DNA from 4 places in the Pseudoalteromonas sp. XMcav11-Q genome. Region 1 is predicted to be linked to each of the others. Evidence: predicted binding sites of a transcription regulator. Region 1 holds the regulator's gene; each other region holds the start of a gene.

What was found. Region 1 encodes FliA, which starts transcription of late flagellar genes. Its sites were predicted from a motif close to CTAAAGNTNNNNNNNNNNNNGCCGATA; they were not measured.
Region 2: the regulator FliA is predicted to act here: its motif matches at 1,996-2,022, upstream of pomA (flagellar motor protein PomA).
Region 3: the regulator FliA is predicted to act here: its motif matches at 1,959-1,985, upstream of ABMY45_RS07245 (DUF4760 domain-containing protein).
Region 4: the regulator FliA is predicted to act here: its motif matches at 1,811-1,837, upstream of ABMY45_RS23090 (VC2046/SO_2500 family protein).

Annotation. Positions count from the first base shown of each region.
Region 1 is NZ_JBECOX010000005.1:167,601-171,811, forward strand. It holds gene ABMY45_RS10155 (chemotaxis protein CheA) at 1-1,007, opposite strand, end outside; gene ABMY45_RS10160 (protein phosphatase CheZ) at 1,021-1,797, opposite strand; gene cheY (chemotaxis response regulator CheY) at 1,818-2,201, opposite strand; gene ABMY45_RS10170 (RNA polymerase sigma factor FliA) at 2,244-2,978, opposite strand; gene ABMY45_RS10175 (MinD/ParA family protein) at 2,981-3,841, opposite strand; gene flhF (flagellar biosynthesis protein FlhF) at 3,834-4,211, opposite strand, start outside.
Region 2 is NZ_JBECOX010000006.1:65,327-69,537, reverse strand. It holds gene dxs (1-deoxy-D-xylulose-5-phosphate synthase) at 1-540, opposite strand, end outside; gene ispA ((2E,6E)-farnesyl diphosphate synthase) at 705-1,604, opposite strand; gene xseB (exodeoxyribonuclease VII small subunit) at 1,604-1,843, opposite strand; gene pomA (flagellar motor protein PomA) at 2,078-2,845, shown strand; gene ABMY45_RS11480 (flagellar motor protein MotB) at 2,848-3,777, shown strand; gene ABMY45_RS11475 (hypothetical protein) at 3,956-4,211, shown strand, end outside.
Region 3 is NZ_JBECOX010000003.1:363,227-367,437, reverse strand. It holds gene ABMY45_RS07250 (serine hydrolase) at 1-730, shown strand, start outside; gene ABMY45_RS07245 (DUF4760 domain-containing protein) at 1,184-1,882, opposite strand; gene ABMY45_RS07240 (XRE family transcriptional regulator) at 2,212-2,826, opposite strand; gene ABMY45_RS07235 (YdaS family helix-turn-helix protein) at 2,979-3,176, shown strand; gene ABMY45_RS07230 (pyocin activator PrtN family protein) at 3,187-3,441, shown strand; gene ABMY45_RS07225 (hypothetical protein) at 3,438-3,683, shown strand; gene ABMY45_RS07220 (replication endonuclease) at 3,680-4,211, shown strand, end outside.
Region 4 is NZ_JBECOX010000025.1:16,835-21,045, reverse strand. It holds gene ABMY45_RS23125 (YgjP-like metallopeptidase domain-containing protein) at 1-339, shown strand, start outside; gene ABMY45_RS23120 (helix-turn-helix domain-containing protein) at 362-757, opposite strand; partial or broken gene ABMY45_RS23115 (DUF2938 domain-containing protein) at 848-1,327, shown strand; tRNA gene ABMY45_RS23110 (tRNA-Tyr) at 1,345-1,429, opposite strand; tRNA gene ABMY45_RS23105 (tRNA-Tyr) at 1,456-1,540, opposite strand; tRNA gene ABMY45_RS23100 (tRNA-Tyr) at 1,570-1,654, opposite strand; tRNA gene ABMY45_RS23095 (tRNA-Tyr) at 1,675-1,759, opposite strand; gene ABMY45_RS23090 (VC2046/SO_2500 family protein) at 1,872-2,393, shown strand; gene ABMY45_RS23085 (YchJ family protein) at 2,770-3,231, opposite strand; gene ABMY45_RS23080 (SulA-like leucine-rich domain-containing protein) at 3,277-3,672, opposite strand; gene ABMY45_RS23075 (SEL1-like repeat protein) at 4,003-4,211, opposite strand, start outside.

The sequences.
Region 1 (4,211 bases):
TTTTGCGGGGCTGGAGTCGCAGGTTTAGCTTCAACTTTAGGCGCAGGCTTTGGAGCAGGTTTCGGAGGTGGCGCAGCTTTAGCAGGCTCAGGTTGAGCTGGCTCAGCTTCTGAGATATCTGTCGGCGATTCATCTACCGCTTTAGGAGCACTGCCTTTACCATGAAGTTCGTCAAGCAAAGCCTCAAACTCATCATCGGTAATTTCTTCATCTCCAGAGGGCACACTCGCAGCGCCTGATGACGTTGCTTTAGCCGCAGGCTCACTGGCTTGAGAAGTAGCCGCATCTTCTGCATTTGGTGCTCCACCAAATTTCCCAACCCCATGGAGTTCATCTAAGAGATTATCGAACTCGTCATCGGTGATATCGCCGTCATCTGCAGTTGACACCGTTTCAGGTTTAGCCGCCGGTGCGACAGCAGGCGCATTACCAGAGCCGTGTAACTCATCTAATAGATTTTCAAATTCTTCTTCTGTTATCTCATCAATGCTAGAGCCGCTATCATCGCCTGAATCTGCGTCCGCATCGAATAGAATATCATCCGCACTTAAATCTGGTACAACAGATTCTGGCTCTGAAACAGGTTCCTCAATCACTTCACTGACTTCGTCTTCAGATGCAGGTTGGCTGAGTTTATGGAGGGTTTCAAGCAACACAGGATCGGCAGCTTCGGGTTCCTCTCGGTTTTGAATACAAGCGAACATTTCGTTGATCGTATCCAAAGATTGCAAAATAACATCCATTAATTCTGACGTTACTTTTCGCTGCCCTTGTCTTAGTACATCAAACACGTTCTCTGCACCGTGACAGGCATCAACCAGTTCGGTCATACCGAGGAAGCCTGCTCCACCTTTAACAGTATGGAAGCCACGGAAAATCGCATTGAGAAGTTCTTTATCTTCGGGATTATTTTCTAGTTCAACAAGCTGTTCAGATAACAGTTCTAATATTTCGCCTGCTTCAACAAGAAAGTCCTGCAAGATATCTTCATCGACTTCAAAGCTCATACACACTCTCCAACTAGAAGCCTAAACTAGATAGCAAGTCATCGACTTCGTCTTGACCAGAAACCACGTCATCTCGCGATTCAGCGTCAATAATTGGACCTTCAGGTCCAGACAATTCATCACTGATAGTCTCAGTTGTTTTTATTTCGTTTTCATTCGCATTTTCTGCAACTGCAGGCGCTTCATCCGAAGTACCAAACACAGTTAGAAGGTGAATGAGACTATCTTCTACTTCTCTCACAAGCTCAATGACTCGACGGATGACCTGCCCAGTCAAATCCTGATAGTCTTGCGCCATCAGCACATTAGTCATTAAGCCTTGTAATTCGTCTGTACGTGTCTTTGAAGTCTGCATAAAGCTGTCGAGATCATGACACAGAGATTTAAACTCACCGAGTTGAATATCTCTGCTCATCAACCGATCCCAAGTAGGCTTTATTTGTGCTAACTCATCCGCAAGATTCTGCGCAAGAGGTAAGCTTTCTTCGACCGCGTCCATCGTTTTATTAGCAGCGCTTTCTGTCATTTCCATAACATAATTAAGACGCTGCTTGGCGTCAGGTATAGCCTCTGTCGTGAGATCTGAGAGTCGAGTATCCAGCTCAAAGTTCTTCAAGGACTCGTGTAATTGGCGAGTTAGCTTTCCAACTTCTGCAAATAACTCCGATTGCTCTTTGTTAGCAGCTTCTAAAATCAGCTGGTCAGCTTTTTCTTGTTCACCTTGCTCTAGTAGCTCAACAAGTTGCTTGGCTTGTTCAAGTGTAATTTGCGGCGCAGCATTTACAGACATAGGCCATATCCCCTTGCTGTTTAGCCTAGTCGCTCAAATACTTTTTCAAGCTTAGTCTTGAGCGTACCTGCAGTAAACGGTTTAACAATATATCCGTTCACCCCAGCTTGCGCTGCTGCAACAATTTGTTCTTTTTTCGCTTCTGCGGTAACCATCAACACTGGAATGTGCTTAAGCTTTTCATCTGCGCGTATTGCACGAAGCAGATCAATACCTTGCATGCCCGGCATGTTCCAATCAGTTACTACAAAGTCAAACTCCTGATTTTGTAGCATCGGAAGTGCTGTACTACCATCATCAGCTTCTTGAACATTGGTAAAGCCTAAATCTCTTAATAGGTTTTTGATTATTCTTCTCATAGTAGAGAAATCATCAACCACGAGAATCTTCATGTTCTTATCCAAAACTTCCTCCAGTGAGGTTCGAACCCAACTATTTTATGTACTCTAATTTATCCAGTCATTGATTTTAGCTTTGAGCTTTATCATTGCCTGACCGTGAATTTGGCTTACTCGAGATTCACTGACATCAAGGATGGCACCAATCTCTTTCAAATTCATTTCGTCGTTATAGTAAAGTGACAACACCAGAGCATCCCTTTCGGGTAGTGCTTTGATAGCATTTACTAAAGACTCGTTAAAACGTTCATTTTTAACGTTATTAAACGGTTTGTCTAGCGCAAAATCGCTGTTTGCTGGGGTTATCACATCTTCATCAACCCCTAGATCCTCAATGCCGATGACTTTACTTGCATTTACATCATGTAAAATATGATGGTACTCATCTAAAGATATATCAAGTTTTTCAGCGATTTCAGTGTCTTTTGGTTCGCGGCCAAGGAGAGATTCGAGCTCAGATATCGCTTCGGCTACCATTCTGCTGTTTTTATGTACGGACCGAGGGGCCCAATCTCCGCGACGGATTTCATCTAGCATTGCACCTCGGATGCGTATCCCCGCAAAGGTCTCGAAACTAGCGCCTTTAGTAGCATCGAAATTTTTAGATGCTTCAATCAATCCAATCATACCTGATTGAATTAGATCGTCGAGCTGCACACTTGCCGGAAGCCGAGCGATCAGGTGACATGCCACTTTTTTGACAAGTGGAGCATGTCTCTCGACCACTTTATGGATATGGTCAGAAGTTTGATATCCCGCAGCTCTGTTGACCGGAGAAGCCATAATCACCCGTTTACAAGTTGTTCAATGAAAAATTCTAGATGACCGGAAGGTTGATGAGGAATTGGCCATTTAACTGCCTTGGCAGCAAGTCCTTTAATTGCAACTGCTGCTGGAGAGCTCGGAAATAAATCCACGATTGCTCTTTGTCTACGAGAGGACTTACGCATGTTTTCGTCAAATGGTACTGTGGCCACTAATTCCAATGCTACATCAAGAAAACGGTCTGTAACTTTTGAAAGTTTAGCAAATAATTCTTGCCCTTCACGCATACTGCGGACCATATTGGCAACTATTTTAAAACGATAAACGCCATGCTCTCTGCTTAAAACTTTGATCAACGCATAAGCATCCGTAATAGAAGTCGGTTCATCACACACAACAACCATCACATCTTGTGCAGCTCGAGAGAAGCTCAGAACCATATCTGAGATACCAGCTGCGGTATCAACAATTAAAACATCAAATTGAGTGTTAAGCTCGCTAAATGCGCGAATAAGTCCAGCATGCTCTGCGGGAGTCAACTCCACCATGCTTTGAGAACCCGAAGTAGCTGGCACAATTTTGATACCAGCGGGACCTTCTACGAGAATCTCATCTAGTTCACATTCACCCGACAACACATGTGAAAGGTTCTTTTCTACTCGGAGCCCTAACATCACATCACAGTTTGCCAAGCCCAAGTCCGCATCTAAAACGAGAACTCGCTGTCCTTGTTGGCCCATAGCGATGGCAGTATTGAGCGAGACATTGGTTTTACCCACCCCACCTTTACCACCGGTCACGGCTATTACTTTTACACCCTGGTTGCTATTTTGACTCATTCTACGCAGGCCACTTGCTTGATCTAAAACTGTGTTAATCATACATTCCTACTGACTCTGACGCTACAGGTACACGTCGAGAGTGCTGTGCTTTTATTCTTTTTAAATACAATTGCTCAGCCTTTTTTACTAGCTTTTGAGCATTTGCTACGCGAATGTCTTCTGGCACTCGCTGACCGTTGGTAAGATACCCTATTGGCAAGCGATTTTGAATCGCTATGCTAATTATCTCACCCAAACTTAGACTTTCATCAAGTTTTGTGAAAATACAGCCACTTAAATTTACTTTTTTGAAGTGTCTTACTGTTTCTTGTAACACATTCATCTGTGCTGTCGCACTCAACACTAAATAGCTACGAATATCTACTCTCGCGCTACGCATAAGTGTATTTAACTGTTCAGTTAAGCGCAA
Region 2 (4,211 bases), on a different contig from region 1:
GTCGTTTAGGATCACTAACATATCTGGATTGATGTCGCCTGCGTGATTCATGGCTTCAAACGCCATGCCCGCGGTCATTGCACCATCACCAATAACGGCGACGGTCTTACGTCCAATCCCTTCTTTTTCAGCTGCGATAGCCATACCAAGTGCCGCTGATATAGAAGTGCTTGAGTGGCCAACACTAAACGTATCGTATTCGCTTTCTTCTCTATAAGGGAAAGGATGCAGGCCATCTTTCTGGCGGATCGTATGCATCCTATCTCTTCTACCTGTAAGTAGTTTGTGCGGATAGGCTTGATGACCTACATCCCAAACGAGCCTATCGCTTGGTGTGTTATACACATAGTGTAAAGCTACAGTAAGCTCTACAGTGCCTAAACCAGATGCAAAGTGACCGCTGCTTTGAGAGACTGAGTTCAGCAAATACTCGCGAAGCTCATCACTAAAGGCGGTTAACTTGTGCTGGGGTAATTGACGGAGTTGACTTGGCTCGTCAATTAACGCGAGTAAGGGATACTTGCTACTATCAAGTTTCATGGTATTTATCAGAGTCCTAAGTGAATCTCAGCGCAATTACTCACGTGGTCCACTTCATAATTATTAAAATTCTTCACTAACTTGTCATAATATTATGTTAGCCAGCGTTTACAAAGTTCTTGTGAATATTTTCTTAGCTTGGCGTAGCTATTTTATACGTCAGCTTAATATTCTCGATCTATGATGTATTTTGCTAAATCTGCAAGTATTTCTGTATTACCGTTGATACGTGTAAGCGCTTCTAAAGCTTCATCTATCAAATGTTCAGCTTTTTCTTTTGCTTGTTCTAACCCCAATAATGCTGGATAGGTAGATTTATTATGTTCTAAATCAGAGCCTTGAGGTTTACCAAGCACAAATGTGTCACCTTCTACATCAAGAATGTCATCTCTGACTTGAAATGCAAGGCCAATTGCACGTCCATAAGTACGTATCGCATCACGTGCTTGCTCTGAAACACGTTCCGGATCGCTACATAAGATCCCAAGTTCTACTGCACAGCTTAGTAGTGCACCTGTTTTTAGCTTATGAATACGTTCGAGCTCATCTATCGTAATTAAACGATTGGTTGCTGCTATATCGAGTGCTTGACCGCCTATCATACCTTGTAGACCCGATGCCTTGGCTAGCACTGAAATCATTTTTATTTGGGCATGGTGGCTTACCGCGAATGAATGTTCACTTAGCAGTTCAAATGCCAGCGTTTGCAGAGCGTCACCAGCTAAAATCGCGGTCGCCTCATCGAATTGGATGTGGCAAGTTGGACGGCCGCGTCTGAGATCATCATCATCCATAGCAGGTAAATCGTCGTGCACCAAAGAGTAGCTATGCACACACTCTATTGCGGCTGCAGCTTTGTCTAAATCTTCTGGAGCAGCACCAAATAATTCACCAGTACAATACACTAAAAACGGTCGCAAGCGCTTGCCGCCGTTTTCTATACTATAGCGTGTAGCCGCTTTTATATTCTCTTCAGTTTCAAGCACACTATCAAAATAGTGTAAAATGGTGTTTTCTACACGAGTTTTAGCAAACTGGAGCTTTTCTTGTAATTTTTTCGACATTAGGCTTCGTTATCAAATGGCTGTAATTGTGCTTGTTCATCCTCGCCCATTAAAATAGCGACTTGTTGTTCAGCTTGCTGAAGTTTCTGATTTGAAGCTTTTGCGAGTTTTATCCCGCGTTCAAACTGTTTAAGTGCTTGATCTAAAGGTAAGCTACCGTTTTCCATGTCTGCAACGATTTGCTCCAGTTCTTGCATGGCTTCTTCAAAGCTCAAGTTGTCTGGTTTTTTTACTGCCATATGTCACGCTGACCCGTAAAGTAAAAGTGTGGCAATTTTAGGGTGATTGTGCGCCAAGGTCAAAAAAACCAGTGACTTTTTGATCTGACCGAGTATCAGCATTACAAGATCTGCTATAAACTCGCATTTTAAACACTTTTTAATATAATAGTGTTAAGTTGTAGAAAAACTTGCCGATAACTCAAACAACAATAACTGCGTGATTTATCACAAATAACTTCCCCCGGAGGACATGTGGATTTAGCAACGGTAATAGGGATCCTGGGTGCCATAGGTTTAATTGTAATGTCCATGGTACTAAGTAGTGATGGCCAGATCGCTATGTTCTATAACACGCCTTCCGTCGTTATCGTATTTGGTGGTTCAATTTTTATCGTATTGTCTAACTTTACGCTTGGACAGTTTTTCGGAATTGGAAAAGTGGCCGGGAAGGCCTTCATGTTCAAGATTGAAACTCCGGAAGAGCTGATTGAAAAAGCCGTTGAGCTTGCTGATTCAGCTCGCAAAGGTGGTTTTTTAGCGTTAGAAGAAGCCGAAATCCCCAACCAGTTTATGCGTAAAGGTGTCGATATGTTAGTCGATGGGCATGATGCTGATGTTGTGCGTGCCACATTGCAAAAAGATATTGCCCTAACGTCCTCAAGACACGAGTTAGGCGCTGGCTTATTTAAGTCCCTCGCCGATATCGCTCCTGCTATGGGGATGATTGGAACGCTCATCGGCCTAGTAGCGATGTTATCTAACATGGACGATCCAAAAGCAATTGGACCTGCTATGGCTGTTGCACTTTTGACAACTTTATACGGTGCGTTTTTGGCTAACGTGGTTGCGATCCCAATTCAGGTTAAGCTTGAACTTCGTAAAGATGAAGAAGAGCGAAACCAGCGCCTTATCTTAGATGCAATCTTAGGCATTCAAGATGGCCAAAATCCAAAAGTCATTGAAGGTATCTTGAAAAACTATCTGCCAGAATCTAAACGTGGCGCTGAGGCTGAGGAATAATCATGTCAGATGAGAAAGAATGTAAATGTCCCCCCCCAGGTCTTCCTGCCTGGATGGGAACGTTTGCTGATCTCATGTCGTTGTTAATGTGCTTCTTCGTACTGCTATTGGCATTCTCCGAAATGGATGTACTGAAGTTTAAGCAAATTGCAGGATCGATGAAGTTTGCTTTTGGTGTGCAAAATAAAATTGAAGTAAAAGATATTCCTAAAGGTACCAGCGTGATTGCGATGGAATTTACTCCAGGAAAGCCAGAACCAACACCGATTGAAACGATTCAACAGCAAACCGTAGAAATGACGCAGCAAATGCTAGAGTTCCAAGCTGGTGACGAGGCTTCGGCGGGTGGCAGACAGGAGCAACGAGGCAATAAGCGTGGTGGTGAGTCTGCCAGTACTGCACAGGAAATGGCGTCAACCCAAGCAGTTGCTTCTGCGGACCAAGAGCAAGTAAACGAGCTCGTTAAAAAGATTGCACAGCAGCTAGAAAAGCAAATTATGGATGGTGCAATTGAACTCGAGTCATTAGGGCAGCAAATTATTATTCGCATCCAAGAAAATGGTTCTTTTCCTGCGGGAAGTGCGTTTCTACAACCTAAATTTGAACCTGTGATTGCCGAAATTGCAGAGCTGCTCAAAGATGTACCTGGTGAAATTACAGTGTCGGGTCACACTGATGACTTTAGAGTGACTAACGAACTTTATTCGAATAACTGGGATTTATCGGCAACTAGAGCGGTAGCCGTTGCGACTGTAATGGAGCGTGTCCGTGGCTTTGATAAGAACAGAATGGTTGTAGTTGGTCATGCAGACACTAGACCTTTAGTACCTAATGACAGCGATGCAGATAGGCGCCGAAACCGGCGTGTCGAAATCTCGATTTTACAGGGTAAAGCGAAAGAATCAGACCCTATTGAAGTTAGGAAAAATTAGTTACAGTTTGTTGCCAAATTACAGGGAATTCGCTATTGTTCCGTTTGGTTCTACTTAAAGGAGAAATAGAATGATTTCAATAAAAAAGCCCCAAAATTATAGATTGCCAGGTGGTAACGGCGATGGTGGTGACGCCGATGATGGTTCTGTAGAAAAGAAGCCAGAGTAGCGTTTAGCTATGTTAGAAGCTTGGGAACCTATTCGTATATTTTTTGCACATAACAGTGTGTGGATTGCTTTGCTTTCTGTTTTTCTTTGCTTTGTGTTAAAAGATAAAAAGGCGCTTAGATATTCACTACTTGTTGCGATTTTTTATATTGTGGGTACGTTCTCGAGCGACTTTGTTCGCTCTATTGATGAGCACCAAGTCATCCGTTACGTATACTGGGCCTTGAATGACATCCTATTTATGGGGATTGTTGCGTATTGGGCTG
Region 3 (4,211 bases), on a different contig from region 1:
TTATATGTTGAGAACCGCCGCGGGAATGAGTTCAACCGCAACGGAACTAGCTAACTATGTTGTATCACTACAACAAGGCGAGCTGGTTAAAGAGTTAGATATGCTATGGACGCCAGTTAAGCTGAACAACGGGCGTACAGAAGCCTTTAACACCAAAGAAAACGGCTATGCAATGGGCTGGCAAGTGATTCAGCGTAAATATCACCCAGCGATCAGCGCAAGCGGAGGAAACGCGACTACGGTGATCACCTACCCTGAAGACAAGGTTTCCGTGATTGTACTTACTAACCTGTTGGGTGGATTACCCATTGAGTTTGTTGATAATATTGCCGCTTACTATATTCCCAACTTTAACGGCGCTAATAAGAAAAAGTCCTACCAGCCAATGGCGTACTTAAAGCAGCTTACAGATAAACAAGGCTTTGCCGACTTCGCGACTACGTTTGCAAAAGCGCAGCAAGATACCGGTGTAATGTATGATTTAGAGATCTTGGTGGAGTGGGGCAATAAGCTTGTTGAAGATGGTCAAGTTAATAATGGTATCGAAATCTTTAAATTTGCACTGACACAAAATAACGAGCAGCCATATTACCACAACAGCATCGCGCAAGCGTATGAGTTAAATAAGCAGTATGCACAAGCACTTGAGCACTATCAGCAGTTACTTGCGATAAACCCAAACAGTCAGTTCGCAAAAAATAAAGTAGCGGTAGTGAAGGAGTATCTTTAACTCTCCATAAGACTGTGACGGCAGCCTAAGCAAATCGAAAGCCGCAAGTTCAATTACTTGCGGCTTTTTGGTATTGGCAATAAATCGCTGTCTATACTTAACGAAGTATTAGAAGCTGCGGTATACTACGCAATCACCTATTTGAGCTATGTACTGCTATAGACATAACTAGTACAGGCCATTGATAGTAAACCTGATTGAGAAAGTCATACCATGAGCCAACAACCTACTCCACCCTTTGAGCCACAAACACCTAACCACTGTGTTGATGCCTTTCGCCGCTTTAGCGTTGCACCCATGCTGGATTGGACGGATTTTCTTGATTGCTAAAGTGTATAAAGGTTTAAGGGTGATTAAAGGATCACCTAAACGACTAGGGTGACTGCCTTGAATTTTAGCTATCCATGCTTAGTTGACAGAGTCCATGTTTGGTTCAGAAGTCTTATATGAGTATTACCTCGAAAATCTTTCAATTAACCTTTCAAACTTTTTAATTTGTTTATATTTTGGCCGCTTTCCAACTTTTATCCGATTTAACATCTTATATACCTCTGTAAGCTGCTGACCAGTATGGTATTCAGAGTAAAGGTTCCTTCTTTTAGTCCAAACCATAACCAGATCTGTAAAGTGCTTAAAGAACCAAGGGTTGTTCCTCAGTTTCTGTATTTCATGGATGTAATCTCTAAAATATATTCCCAAATCAATTACCATAGAGCGATAAGCTTGGTAAAGGTATAGCTCATCGTAGACCCCATGATTAACTGCATTACCAGCTCGCTCCCAAGTGTTGAGAACATAATTTATACTAATTTTTATTTTTTTCTCATCATCACTTAAGTGTTCTTTTGCAAACTCTACTAAAGGTTTTTTATCCCTATTTATTATTGCTTTTCTTACGTCAGCGAGGCTGCGTTTATAGGTTTCATCAGTAAGAAGCGACTGTTGAAAGGCTAATGCGTTTGTTTGCATAAATGTATGATTATTCGACTTAATAGTTATTGTCGCAGCGGTAACAGCTAGGACTGCAGATGCAAGTACAGCCAGCGGTGCTAATATACTATAGGTCGTAGCGTGATAGGCTATGCTGCTCAGTATAAATAAAGTAGTACTAGCGATAAGGATTATGAGCCAGTAAGGCATTCTTGTTAACATAAAGTTTCCCTGAAATGAAAAGGGAAGCGTTTAGCTCCCCTCTAGTGAATTCTATTTCTTGTTAAGAAAGTGCTATTAAAAGCCCCAGTCTTCTTCTCTGTAGGTCATTGTGTTCATAATATCATCTCCGGTTAAGATTCTTAAGTTCTAACAGTACCTATTCGCCTTGTTTTTGGCTTGGTTTTATTAAGATACTATTGTTAATAACTATAAAGTAGGAAAGTACCAAAGGCAAGATCAATATAAAGTGATAAAAAGAGAATATATTCACAGTGTTGGCATCATGGGCTTACTATGCCTACAAACGCATTATTTCCTTTTATCCCTTGTTACAAAGACTTACCAGTAAAAACAACCCTGCCAACTAGCGTGCAATTCCCATTAATTGGAATAAGTTGATCTGGCCAATTAGGGTTTAGTGCTTTTAGGTATTTTTGCCCGCCTTCGATTATAAGTTGTTTAAACGTGGCCTGATTATCGTCATCTAGTCGTGCCACCACATAAGAGCCATGAACGCAGGCCGCTTCTGGATCGACAAATATCAAATCACCATCTTGGAACTTTGGTTCCATACTTACACCTTGCACTCTAAGTATAAAAGACTTATCGCTACAATTAACAGGGCAAAGAAAGTGTTCGGCTTCTAATTCACTGACTTCTTGAATATCAGCCCATGCGCCAGCTTGAACCCAGCTGATCAAGGGAAGCCTATTTCTAATTTCGGGTCCAATGGATGCGTTATCAAGTTCACCAACTCCAAACTGCAAATATTCAGGTGTACAGCTAAGAGCTTCTGCTAATTTATCTAGTTTTTTTGTAGTCTGACTTTTCCCTGATTCGAGCTTTTGAAGTGTTTGCTGTGCCATATCTGCCAGTTCAGATAGCTTCACTTGTGTTAAGCCCAACTCTTTACGTCTATTTCTTATTCTTTCTCCGATATTCATAACAGTCCCTTATAGGTGCTTAAACAGCCTGAATTATATTTTTATCATCTTCAACTACCGTCAATAGCTATTTTACAGCGAAAAGGGGTATTGACAACCGCAGTTTGGCAGTATTAAATTACCGCCATAGACAGTATTTTAGTGGTTTTTTTATGGAAGGTATAAAAAGAGCAGTAAAATTGTATGGTGGACAGACAAAGCTAGGCAACGCATTAGGTGTTAAACAAGCCTCGGTTTGGGATTGGATAAATAAATATGGACAAGCCCCGGCAAAGTACATCAACAAAATTTCAAAACTAACGAATGGTCAGGTTTCAGTAAGTGAGCTGTTATCTGATCACGAGAAATAAGGACATAGCGATGAATATGACTTTTGCGCTTTTAGCTCGTTTTAATAATCCAGTGGTTCCGCTAAGGGATGTGTGCAAAGAGTTTTTTGGTGTAAACCCAAAGACCGCTGAGCAACATGCCAAAGCGGGTAAGTTTCCAATTCCTACATTCAAAATGCGCGACTCTGAACGTGCGCCAACATTCGTTAACGTGAATGATTTGGCTGATTATCTCCAAGCACAATACGACAGCGCCCGAGCTGAATGGGAGCGTGTGCAATCATGAGCCATACCGTTGTTGAAGTTAAAGAGCTGATCACAGACCCAAGCCATTGGGAAATCCAAGTAATGAAAGTTCAGCAACTACGCGCACAAATTCGGGCGCACAAGGCAAGGCGTGAAGCAGAGGCCAAGCGCCTAGAGCAAGAACAGCGTGCGCGTAAAAATGGTGAGCGTAGCAATCAGTTATTAAAGTCGGCGCTGGCGATGGCCGCCCGCAATCGCATGAATGAGCGGGTTGTGCTGTGAGTGTGACACCTGAGTCTCGTTCACTCCCTATTTGCTGGGAGCTGGTTGATACCAATACCGACAACCCCAAGATGCAGCCCATTACCATTACACGGGCTGCGCCTCATTGTTGGGGTATGTTTGGGTTTGATAAAACCGCAGAGCAAGTAAAAGAGCGTCTGGCGCAAATACCAACCAATCGTTTGCGCCGCATTGCTGCCCGCGAATATGCCAAACGTTTTAACTCAAGCAGCGCTAAAAACCCCGAGCGTTCTGCCAATATTTATCTGCGCAAAACCACAGAGCGAGTGAGCGAAATTATCGAGCGTTCACCACTTACCGTCCGCGAATTAAACAATAAAAAAGCCCGTAAAGATAAAGCCAAACAATTGGCGACGATCTGCCAGCAAATGGGTATTGTCGAATTTACTCACTCAATGACAGAGGAAGATTTAGAGCAACTTGTATTTGCAGGTTATATCGCAATGCACGATTTTACTTTGTCACAGGGGATAAAGCCGCCTTACCAAGCAACGTTTAACGCCGCCA
Region 4 (4,211 bases), on a different contig from region 1:
GTTGCGCTGTTAAGCGAAACGCTAAATGACTATGTAGACATGGTTATTGCGCGCTATCAACCTGATATTCAAGCTCGCTTTGATACGCTAAAGATACGAGTTTATAAAAGCCGCTGGGGCAGTTTTTCATCTAAAGGCGTGCTTGCGTTTAATACGTTTTTGATTGGTGCGCCTAAGTGGGTAATCGATTATGTGGTAGTGCATGAACTTTGCCATTTTCATGTCATGGCACACAATAGCGCATTTTGGCATTTGGTAACAAAGCACTATGGCCACGACCATAAAATGGCTCGGCGTTATTTACGTGACCATGGTTGTGACTTGATGATTGAGCATTAGCATAGTGCCCTGTTTATGCCTATTATTTGCCGGGCCTCGCTTTTGCCGCGCGTTTTAACAACTTTTGAAATGTCGGGCATTCAAAATGGCTTGGCGCAGGGCATTTTGCAGCGTGATAGAGGCCATCTCGCATTGCAGTTAAGTGCTTTATGGTTTCATTTAATTCATCCGCTTTGGATTGTAACTTCACCCTATCAATATCCGCTTTACCCTCAGGGGTAAACATGTCCGCTATTTCATCTAACGAAAAGCCTGCGTTTCTTCCAAGGGTAATAAGCGCTAGACGTTCAAGTATCGACGGAGGAAAAACACGTTTGAGCCCTTGTCGACCAATCGATCGGATCAGCCCTTTTTCTTCATAATATCTAAGCGTGGATGCGGGTAAGCCTGACTTCTTTGCAACTTCACTGATATCCATTCTTGTCCTTGACTTAAAGTTAACTTGAACTAATAGGATAGCGGCTATCAGTAAAAAAGAGGAGTAAAAATAGTGGAAAACCTATATTCGATGTTAATGCCAGCAGTTGCCATTGGCGTAGGTGCAACGCTCGTTATGGATTTGTGGGCATTTATGCTCAGTCGCGTGTTTGCTATAAAGGGCTTAGATTATGCATTGGTTGGTAGGTGGATTGGACACTTGTGTCAAGGTCAGCTTACGCATCAAGGTATCGGGCACAGTAAACCAATATCTGGTGAACGTGTCATTGGCTGATGCATGCATTATCTCATAGGGATGGTATTCGCCTTGGCGTTACTACTGGGCGTGGGCAAGCCTTGGTTGACCGAGCCTAGTCTTTTCATTGCGTTAGTTTTTGGCTTAATAACGTGTGCGTTTCCATTTTTTATTATGCAACCCTGTTTTGGTGCAGGGGTAGCAGCATCTAAATTACCAGAGCCGAATAAGGCAAGGGTAAAAAGTATGACAGCACATTTGATTTTTGGCTTTGGATTGTTTTTAAGCTCGTTTATATATGTAAGCTTGTTGTGAGATAACAAAATAGAAGGTGGTGGAGGGAGCTGGATTCGAACCAGCGAAGGCTGAGCCGTCAGATTTACAGTCTGATCCCTTTGGCCGCTCGGGAACCCCTCCATCGTTTGGAGCGTTTACTTTAAAAGTGGTGGAGGGAGCTGGATTCGAACCAGCGAAGGCTGAGCCGTCAGATTTACAGTCTGATCCCTTTGGCCGCTCGGGAACCCCTCCATACATTTTAAAGCGTTACAATTTGAAAGTGGTGGAGGGAGCTGGATTCGAACCAGCGAAGGCTGAGCCGTCAGATTTACAGTCTGATCCCTTTGGCCGCTCGGGAACCCCTCCGAAATTGTAACTGTTGTTTATGGTGGAGGGAGCTGGATTCGAACCAGCGAAGGCTGAGCCGTCAGATTTACAGTCTGATCCCTTTGGCCGCTCGGGAACCCCTCCTAAACAACGGCGGTGATAATAACAAAGTTTTTTTCGAAGTAAAGAAAACTACTAAAGTTTTTCGGAAAAAGGCCGATAAATTCATAATTAGCAAAATAATCGGTTGGAATACATGCAAATTGATGGCGCTTTAATCAGTGAGTCGCAATTAGGGTCCGCATTGAACATTAGTGTTCATGAGACGCGCTCTGCCGATTTTGCCATGCTGTTATCTATGCTATCAACCGATGCATTAGATTTTAGCCAATTTCACCTACCAAAATCTGAAGCTGCCGCAAAAGATAACTCAGAAGAAACACTAAAAAAGCAATTTGAAATAGGTCCACAAAAGCCGCTTGCGCCAAAAGAGTACAATATGCTTATTGGTCAGCATAACGCGCAGCTGGTATCTATGGGGGCGATGGCAACCTTGCGATTGCAAGAAAATTTAAATCCAGAACCTTTTGCCGCACGAAATGATAAAAAGCATATTCCACTCGAAGTCGTAGAAAATTTGGAACCAGCGGTTAAAAGACGTTTGGCGAGCGCGCAAGGTAAACTGGCCTTAGTTGCTGATAAGGCAATGGATGCGGCTGGTTTTTATGATCAAATTGCAACGGGTGATATGCAGAGTATGTTACGCGCGACGGCGTAACAACATTAGCTGCTTTTACTCCATCATAATTGAGCAAATTTAAGACAAACTGGTATTAAACTTGCTGTTTTACAGCTGTTTGCTTCGTTACTAGACTGACATAAAACGCCATGCTTATCGTGCTTCATGTCTAATACCAATTGAATTAATTCTCTAATCAATTTGAAGGGTGAAATAGCATATTAGCTTCGTTAAAAATTTCTCATTTAGAACAACTAAATAGCAAAATTTTTGCCTTGCTACTAAAGCTATTTCCCCGCTTCAAGATAGATCATTTACTTAATACAACCGGTATAAGCTAAACGGCCTTTAATCATCCTTAGCTCGTTTCAAGCCTTTTTTATTGCTTTGTATCTAATCTCTAGTTCAGACTATTTTAGCTACCGTGGCACTTTTTATACTTTTTATCACTGCCGCACGGACAGAGGTCATTTCTGCCTACTTTGGTTGTAGGTGTATCGTACAATTCACCATCTAAGTAATACCATCTGCCTGCTTCGGTAATAAAATTTGACCGCTCATGGAGTATATAGTGTGTGTTTTCTGCGATATAGTGCGCCTTAAACTCAACGATCCCCTGAGTAGCTTCTACTACTTCTTCTAGCACTTCCAATTTTATAAAGTGTGCATAATTAGCAAATGCAGCAATATCGTCGATATTGTTTTGTGCTTGTTTAGCCTGGGCATAGGTGTCATGAATATACTTTGCATCTTTTAAGCAGTATGCAGTATAGCGAGAGCGCATGAGTATTTGTGGACGCTCTGCGAATTTTTGTCCCTTAAGGTACGGCTCACAACATTGCGAATAGGGAAGGGATGAATTGCAATAACAAGACATAAAAACTTCAGTTTTAACAAATTTATATCCTGTTATTGTAGCTTGTTAAGCGCTTTGAAAACAGTGGATCGCAACGTCAGATACCGGCAGTTCCATTTTGTTGATAGTTTGCACTGATGCAATATCAGTCCAAATCACCACTGCAGCGAAATTACCATTGCTGATAGCACTTTTAAGTACATACTCAAGGTCGTATATGTGCTTTTGCCTAATGACGAGCAACTTACTTGCATCAACTGAAGCGCTTTCTAGTAGTGACTTGTTTGGTACATTATCGGGTGCAACGAGTAGCGTCCAGCCTTGTTTATGCTGACATTTATGTAAAACTTTAAGTAACTCTAAACTAGCGACGATCTCATCTTCAACTATCACATTATTGATTTCGTTAAGTGTGTAATAAGTTGAATTGTTTGGCTGTAGAAGTGCATTGCTGTGTAACATAATTGTCTCACTGGTTATCTATACAGTATTTGTATACAGTAGTTTATACAGTGTGTGAATGCAAGGAAAATTGCTAGCTTTTTAATCAATATTCAAGCTTAATTTTTATTTAGTTTAAATTTTCAATATAAAACAAGTGGTTGTGATTTTTTTGAAATGAGAGCTTAATTGACGAAAGTTCAGTATGAGTAAAGCAAGGAAGTTTTCTCAGCTGCGATACAGTAGTTTTCCTACTGTATCATTTTGATCGTCGCAGAGGGAAAGCGTACGTTTACTTAAGAGAGGCTTAGCTACGCCTAGCCTACGTTTTTTTGGAGAGTCAAATTTAATTTACTGGCTAATATGCTGTAGTTGATGAATTTGCTCGTAAAGTGTTGCAGCATAGCACTGTGCATCTCTAAAGCGCTTAGTTGTAAGGAAGCGGCGTACATCTAGTAGTACCTGTTCGGCGCCTTTGTGCCCTTGGCTGCTGGCCAAACTTAACCAAGCGGCCGCATGAAAGGGGCTGGGTGGCACTCCTTGACCTTTCATAAACAACA